DNA from 3 places in the Micromonospora sp. DT227 genome. Region 1 is predicted to be linked to each of the others. Evidence: riboswitches for the same ligand, from Rfam matches in the RefSeq annotation. Region 1 holds a riboswitch; each other region holds the start of a gene.
The links. A riboswitch is a leader RNA that binds a small molecule or an ion and turns the genes downstream of it on or off. The one in region 1 is predicted to bind S-adenosylmethionine.

Region 1 (2,255 bases):
GGCCGGGGTGAGGAACGTGGCGAAGAGGCGTTCCCGGGCGGCGAAGTCGAGGAAGTCGGCGTACCACTCGCGGGCGTGGTAGCTGTCGACCAAGGCGCGCTTGCCCCGGGTCTCGAACCAGTCGATGGTGGCGCGCAGCAGCCGCCGCGAGGTCTCGTCGAGGTCGGCGGGGTCGTAGTGGTGCGGGTGGAACAGCAGCGGGTCGCTCACGCGGGGGGCCTTTCCGGGTCGAGGTCGCGGAGGGTGGCCAGGACGTCGTCCAGCCAGGCCAGCACCATCCGCTCGTACGCGATGCCGCCGCGCAGCACCACGTGCTGCAACGCCGCCCGGGCGTCGGGTGCGGCGGAGCCGAAGTCGCGGCGCTCGCCGGCCAGGTAGCCGGCGAGGACGGTCTCGTGGTCGGCGCGGTAGCGCTCGACCTCGGCGACCAGGAGCGCGCGCCCGGCCGCGTCGTCGAACGCGGCGCCCCGGATCTTGACGGCCAGTTCGTGCCGGACCGCCTCCGGGCGCACCGGGGCGTGCAGCCAGCCGACAAGTGCGGCCCGGCCGGTCGGGGTGACCGACCAGAGCTTCTTGTCCGGCAGGCTCTCCTGACCGATCTCCTCACCGGTGATCCGGTCGTCCTCGGCGAGCTGTTTGAGGACCCGGTAGATCTGCTGGTGGGTGGCGGTCCAGAAGCGCCCGATCGAGCGGTCGAAGCGACGGGCCAGCTCGTAGCCGGAGGCGGGTTGCTCCAGCAGCGAGACGAGGATGGCGTGCTCCAGTGACATGCCGGCCATCTTGCTATGCACTTTGTTGCATAGCAAGAGCTAGTCCGGCAGGGAGTCGCCCGGTAAGGCACGGCCGTGAGGGTGGTCATAACGGCTGGACGACCGGCGCACCGGTGCTGCTAGCCTTTCGGCAGGTCATGAGCGCCAGCGTCAAGCCCCGGCTCGCTGGCCGGCAACCCTCCGCCACGGTGGGGTGCTCCGGGTGAGGACCAGGCGCCGACGGCAGTCGGCGCAAGCGTGGCCTGGCACCCAGGTCAGCACCAACCGGCCAGGGAGACCCGATGTTCGCACCGCCCCTCGTTCCGACCCGCCTCATGCTGGTCACGCGCCGCCACGTCGACCTGATGCGGGTGTGCAGCGACCGCTGTCGCGACGCGCGCTGAGCGACCGCTCCACCCTTTCCCCGATCCATCCTTCCGGCTTCGCCGTGCCCGGCGGCGCCGGCACCGGCACGCGTCCCGCGTGTCCGTCCACTCTGGAGAGACATCGTGCGTATCCGTACCGCCCTGACCCGCGTCGCCGCGCTCGGCGCCGCCGCCGTGCTCGCCGCCACCGCGCTGACCGCCTGCGGCGGGGCAGCCGACGACGCGGCCGACAACCCGTACGGCCTACGGCAACCCGGTGTGATCCGGGCCGGCACGCTCACCGACGCCCCGCCGAACGTCTTCCTCAAGGACGGCGAGTTCACCGGCTTCGACAACGACCTGCTGCGGGCCGTCGCCGGGAAGGTCGGTCTGAAGGTGGAGTTCGTCGGCACCGACTTCTCCGCGCTGCTCGCCCAGGTCAACAACCGCAAGTTCGACGTGGGCAGCTCCTCGATCACGGTCACCGAGGCCCGGAAGAAGACCGTCGACTTCGGTAACGGCTACGACTTCGGCTACTTCGGCCTGGACGTGCCGGCCGGCTCCGCGATCACCGGCTTCGACCAGCTCGCCGGCAAGCGCGTGGTGGTGGTCCAGGGCACCGTGCAGGACGACTTCGCCACGAAGGAGAAGCTGAACCCGGTGCGGGTGCCCGACTACAACGGCGCGGTCAACCAGCTCAAGGCCGGCACCGCCGACGCCTGGATCGCGCCCGCCGAGATCGGCGACAAGTCCGCGGCCGACAGCTCCGGCAAGATCAAGGTCGCGGCGAAGCAGCTCAGCCCCGCGCCGACCGCGTACGCGGTGGCGAAGGGCAACGACAGGCTGCGCGAGGCGCTGGACAAGGGCCTCGACCAGGTGATCGCCGACGGCACCTGGAGCCGCCTCCAGGAGCGGTACTACCCGGGGCGGCCGATCCCGGCCGACTTCACCCCCGGCAGCGGATCGGTAGCCGTGCCGTCGCCGTCGGCGGCCTCTGCGAACCGGTAACCGGGCACGAGCGGGACGGACGGAGCGGACATGGATCCACTGAGCACCCTCTGGGAGACGTTCTTCGACTGGGGGTCGATGCGCGAGGCGCTGCCCGAGATGCTGACCGTCGGGCTGCCGAACACGCTGATCC
Region 2 (2,255 bases), on a different contig from region 1:
GCCGGCGAGCGGGGCGAGGATCCGCACCCGCCGGTCGGCGGTCCGCGCGGCCACGCCCAGCCCGACGCCGGTCATCGAGGTGAACAGCGGGTGGGCGAAGCCGAAGAGCAGGATCCGCACGATGAAGATCGCGATCACCTGCTGCGCGCCGGTGGCCGGGCCATACTCCTCCACGCCGGTGCGGTAGCCGTATCCGCCGAGGTAGAGGATGTTCTCGACCATGGCGAAGCCGACCGCGGACAGCCCGCAGTAGACCAGCCCGTCGGTGATCCCGGAGATCTCCCGGCGCCGGAAGATCAGCAGCAGGATCGGGCCGGCCGCCTTGGTCAGCTCCTCGATGAACGGCGCGACGAGCACGGCGGTCAGCGCGGCGGGCAACCCGCGGTCCTCGAACAGTCGCGCGCCGGTCTCGTTGACCAGCAGCGAGATGGCGGTGGAGACGAACGCGCCCCAGGCGAAGCAGAAGATGAGGTATTTCAGCGGCTCGGGTTCGTAACGGTCGAGCCAGAGGAAGCAGGACACCAGCACCGGCACCGGCAGGATCGCCGCGATCACGCCGACCAGCAGCGCCTCCGCGCCCAGGCTCTCGCCCAGCGTGAAGACCATGAACAGCGCGCCGGCCGCGATCAGCAGCACCACCGCGGCCAGCGCCAGGAAGCGCCGCCAGCCGAGCCGGCGCAGCGGCATGCGCGGCGTCGACGCCCCGGGCGGCGGGACGGCGGGCGCGGGCGGCGGCGGTGCTCCGCCGGGCGGGGTGACGGCCATGCGGTCAGCGTAGCCACCCGCGCCCCACTGGTCCGGCCGCATCGTGACGGCTATGCTGCCGGGCAGGTCACGAGCGCCAGCGTCAAGCCCCGGCTTGCTGGCCGGCAACCCTCGTCGAGTTCGCGGTGGGGTGCCCCGGGTGATGACCGGGCCCAGCGCCGTGTCGCGTGCTGGGCAAGCGCGGACCCCGTCCCGGCACCCCGGGGTCCCCGGTTACCCGGAGGCTCCGCCATGACCGTCACCCTCGTACCCGCCATCCCCACGCTGCCCGTTCCGGTCCGGCCGGACCCGCTCGGCGTGCTCGGCGTACCGGGAGAGATCAACCTGGACCACGCCGCCAGCGCGCCGTGCGCGCGGGCCGCGGCCGACGCGGTGGCCGAGCTGCTGCCCTGGTACGCGAGCGTGCACCGCGGCGCGGGCGCGCTGTCCCGGCGCTGCACGCTCGCCTACGAGCGGGCCCGGCAGACCGTGGCGGACTTCGTCGGCGCGCGTCCCACCGACCACGTGATCTTCACCCGGAACACCACGGACGCGGTGAACCTGCTGGCCCGGGCGCTGCCGGCCGGCACCACGGTGGTCACGTTCGGCGGGGAGCACCACGCGAACCTGCTCCCCTGGCCGCGCGGCTCGGTCCGGCTGCCGGTGCCGGACAGCCCGGCCGGCGCGGTCCGGTCGCTGAGCCTGGCGCTTGCCGAGCTGGCCCGCGACGCCCGGCCCGGCCGGCCGGTGCTGGTCGCGGTGACCGGCGCCAGCAACGTCACCGGCGAGTGCTGGCCGGTCGCCGAGCTGGCCCGGGTGGCCCACCGGTACGGCGCACGCGTCCTGGTGGACGCCGCGCAGCTCGCCCCGCACGCCCCGGTCGACGTGGCCACGCTGGACGTGGACTACCTGGCGCTCTCCGGCCACAAGCTGTACGCCCCGTTCGGCGCCGGCGTGCTGGTCGGGCGCGCGGACTGGCTGGACGCCGCCGCGCCGTACCTGGCCGGCGGCGGGGCCACGGGTCACGTCGGCGCGGCCACCCACGAGGTGCGGTGGGTGACCGGCCCGGCCCGGCACGAGGGCGGCACGCCGAACCTGCTCGGCGCGGTGGCGCTGGCGGCGGTCTGCGCGGCGTTCACGGCGGCGGACCGGACCGCGCAGCACGCCCGGGAGCAGGCGCTGCTGTCCCGGCTGCGGTCCGGCCTGGCCGCGCTGCCGGACGTGGTGGAGCTGCGCACGTTCGGCCCGGACTCGCCCCGGGTGGGCATCGTCAGCTTCGTGGTCGCCGGGTGGGACTCCGCCGAGGTGGCCGCGCACCTGGCGGCCCGGCACCGGATCGGCGTGCGGGACGGCCTGTTCTGCGCCCATCCGCTGACCCGCCGCCTGCTGACCGAGGCCGCCGCCCGCTCGGCCCGCACCGACCTGCCCCCCACCGCGCTGCGCGCCAGCCTCGGCCTGGGCACCACCGCCCACGAGATCGACACCCTCCTGACCGCGCTGGCCACCCTGGC
Region 3 (2,255 bases), on a different contig from region 1:
GGCGGGGCGGGGCGGGTTAGCCCAGGAGGCCGGCGTCGCGGGCGGCGCGGAGGCTGGGCTTGATGCGGTGAGTGGGGCCGGAGGCGGCGGCCACCGCGTCAAGCGTCTTGAGGCCCTCGCCGGTGTTGAAGATCACCGTCTCGGCGGTCGGGTCCAGCCGGCCCGACTCGATCAGCTTGCGCAGCACCGCCACCGTCACGCCGCCGGCCGTCTCGGCGAACACGCCGGTGGTCCGCGCCAGCAGTGTGATCCCGGCGCGGATCTCGTCGTCGTCGGCGTACTCCATCCAGCCGCCGGTGCGGCGGACCGCCTCCAGGGCGTAGAGGCCGGCGGCCGGGTCGCCGATGTTGAGCGACTTGGCGATGCCGGTCGGCTTGACCGGGACGATGGTGTCGCGGTCGTCGTGCAGCGCGGTGGCGATCGGGTTGCAGCCGGCGGACTGCGCGCCGAACACCTTCCAGCCGCCGGCCGGCGCCTCGACCAGGCCGATCTCCACCAGCTCGGTGAACGCCTTGTCGATCTTGGTGAGCAGCTCGCCGCTGGCCATCGGGATCACCACCTGGGCCGGGATCCGCCAGCCGAGCTGCTCGGCCACCTCGTAGCCGAGCGTCTTGGAGCCCTCGGCGTAGAAGGGCCGCACGTTCACGTTGACGAACGCGGTGTCCTCGAACTCGTCGGTCTCCACCAGCTCGCCGCAGAGCCGGTTCACGTCGTCGTACGAGCCGTCGATGGCGACCAGGTCACCGCCGTAGACGGCGGTGGTGACCACCTTGCCCTGCTCCAGGTCGCTGGGGATGAAGACCACCGACGGCACACCGGCACGGGCCGCGTGCGCGGCGACCGAGTTGGCCAGGTTGCCGGTGGACGCGCAGGCGTAGCGGGTGAAGCCGAGCGCCCGGGCGGCGGTCAGCGCCACCGACACCACCCGGTCCTTGAACGAGTGGGTGGGGTTGGCGCTGTCGTCCTTCACCCACAGCGGCGCGGTGATGCCCAGCTCGGCGGCGAGGTGACCGGCGGCGACCAGCGGGGTGAGCCCCGGGTCGAGGGTGACCCGGGTGGCCGGGTCCTGACCGGCCGGGAGCAGGGCGGCGTAGCGCCAGATGCTGTTCGGGCCGGCCTCGATCTGCTCCCGGGTGACGGCGGCCAGGGCGGCGGTGTCGTAGTCGACCTCCAGCGGGCCGAAACACTCGTAGCAGGCGTGCTGGGCGGCCAGCGGGTAGCGCGCGGAACAGGCGCGACAGACCAGGGCGCGGGCCGGGCTGCGGGAGGTGTCGATGCCGGGGACGGCGGAGAGCGTCGACGTCATGTCGAGGAAATTCCTCTCATCTTTCCCCGCATCGCCGGGTGCGGCGGGGACGGAATTGGCACCTGCCCGCAGGGCGCTCGGCGTCGAGCGTGCGGGTGGTTGCCGGGGCGTCGTCGGGCCGTATCCCTCAGCCCCTCTGGATGAGGTATGCAGTTGTGCCGCCGATTCTATGCGCCGCCCACCGCCCCGCCACCCCGGGTCTCACGCATTGGGCCGCCCCACCGACCCCGCCTCCCACCCCTGACCTCGGTCGATCATGAAGTTGGCGGCGACAAATCGGACGGTGCCCGCGGTCAACTTCATGATCGCCGGGAGGTGGTGGGCCACGGGGCGGGCGGTGGGGTGGGATGATCGCCGGATGCGACGGGTGGTTGGCCGGGTCGGGGGGCTCGCGGGGGTTGCGCTGCTGGCGGGCTGTACCGCGATGCCGTCCCGGGTCGAGCCGCTGCCCGGGCGGCCGGGCGCCGAGGTCGCGCCGTCCCCCTCGGTGGCCTGCGCACCGGAGGGCATCCGGATCACCGAACTCGGGGTGAGCGCCGCGATGGGGTTGCGGGCCATGGGCCTGGACCTGGTCAACTGCGGAACCCAGCCGTACGCGCTGCGCGGCTACCCGGCGGTCAGCCTGCGGGACGCCGACGGGGACCCGATCAAGGTCACGATCATCCCGGGCGCGACGGGGATCACCTCCGGCTTCGACGCCCCACCCACAGGGCTCGTGCTGCGCCCCGGCGAACGGGCCGGCGCCGCGCTGCTCTGGCGCAACACGTTCACCGATCCGACCGTGGAGGCCACCGAGGGCGCTCAGCTCGACGTCGCGCCGGTGGCCGGCAGGCCGGCGTACGCGGTGGCGATGGACGGGACGATCGACCTCGGCAACACCGGCCGGCTCGGGGTCAGCGCCTGGAAGCGCCGCGACGCCGACCCGACCACGGAACCGGTCACGCCGAGC

Region 2: it holds a riboswitch for S-adenosylmethionine, as region 1 does, so the genes downstream of both, ACLQ2W_RS24360 (aminotransferase class V-fold PLP-dependent enzyme) here and ACLQ2W_RS13375 (ABC transporter substrate-binding protein) in region 1, are expected to answer to the same signal.
Region 3: it holds a riboswitch for S-adenosylmethionine, as region 1 does, so the genes downstream of both, thrC (threonine synthase) here and ACLQ2W_RS13375 (ABC transporter substrate-binding protein) in region 1, are expected to answer to the same signal.

The regions. Positions count from the first base shown of each region.
Region 1 is NZ_JBNCLA010000003.1:233,234-235,488, forward strand. It holds gene ACLQ2W_RS13365 (acyl-CoA dehydrogenase family protein) at 1-210, opposite strand, end outside; gene ACLQ2W_RS13370 (PadR family transcriptional regulator) at 207-770, opposite strand; SAM riboswitch class IV at 904-1,014, shown strand; gene ACLQ2W_RS13375 (ABC transporter substrate-binding protein) at 1,259-2,122, shown strand; gene ACLQ2W_RS13380 (amino acid ABC transporter permease) at 2,153-2,255, shown strand, end outside.
Region 2 is NZ_JBNCLA010000007.1:304,041-306,295, reverse strand. It holds gene ACLQ2W_RS24365 (PrsW family intramembrane metalloprotease) at 1-807, opposite strand, end outside; SAM riboswitch class IV at 831-952, shown strand; gene ACLQ2W_RS24360 (aminotransferase class V-fold PLP-dependent enzyme) at 997-2,255, shown strand, end outside.
Region 3 is NZ_JBNCLA010000007.1:284,007-286,261, reverse strand. It holds gene thrC (threonine synthase) at 17-1,306, opposite strand; SAM riboswitch class I at 1,320-1,453, opposite strand; gene ACLQ2W_RS24275 (DUF4232 domain-containing protein) at 1,665-2,255, shown strand, end outside.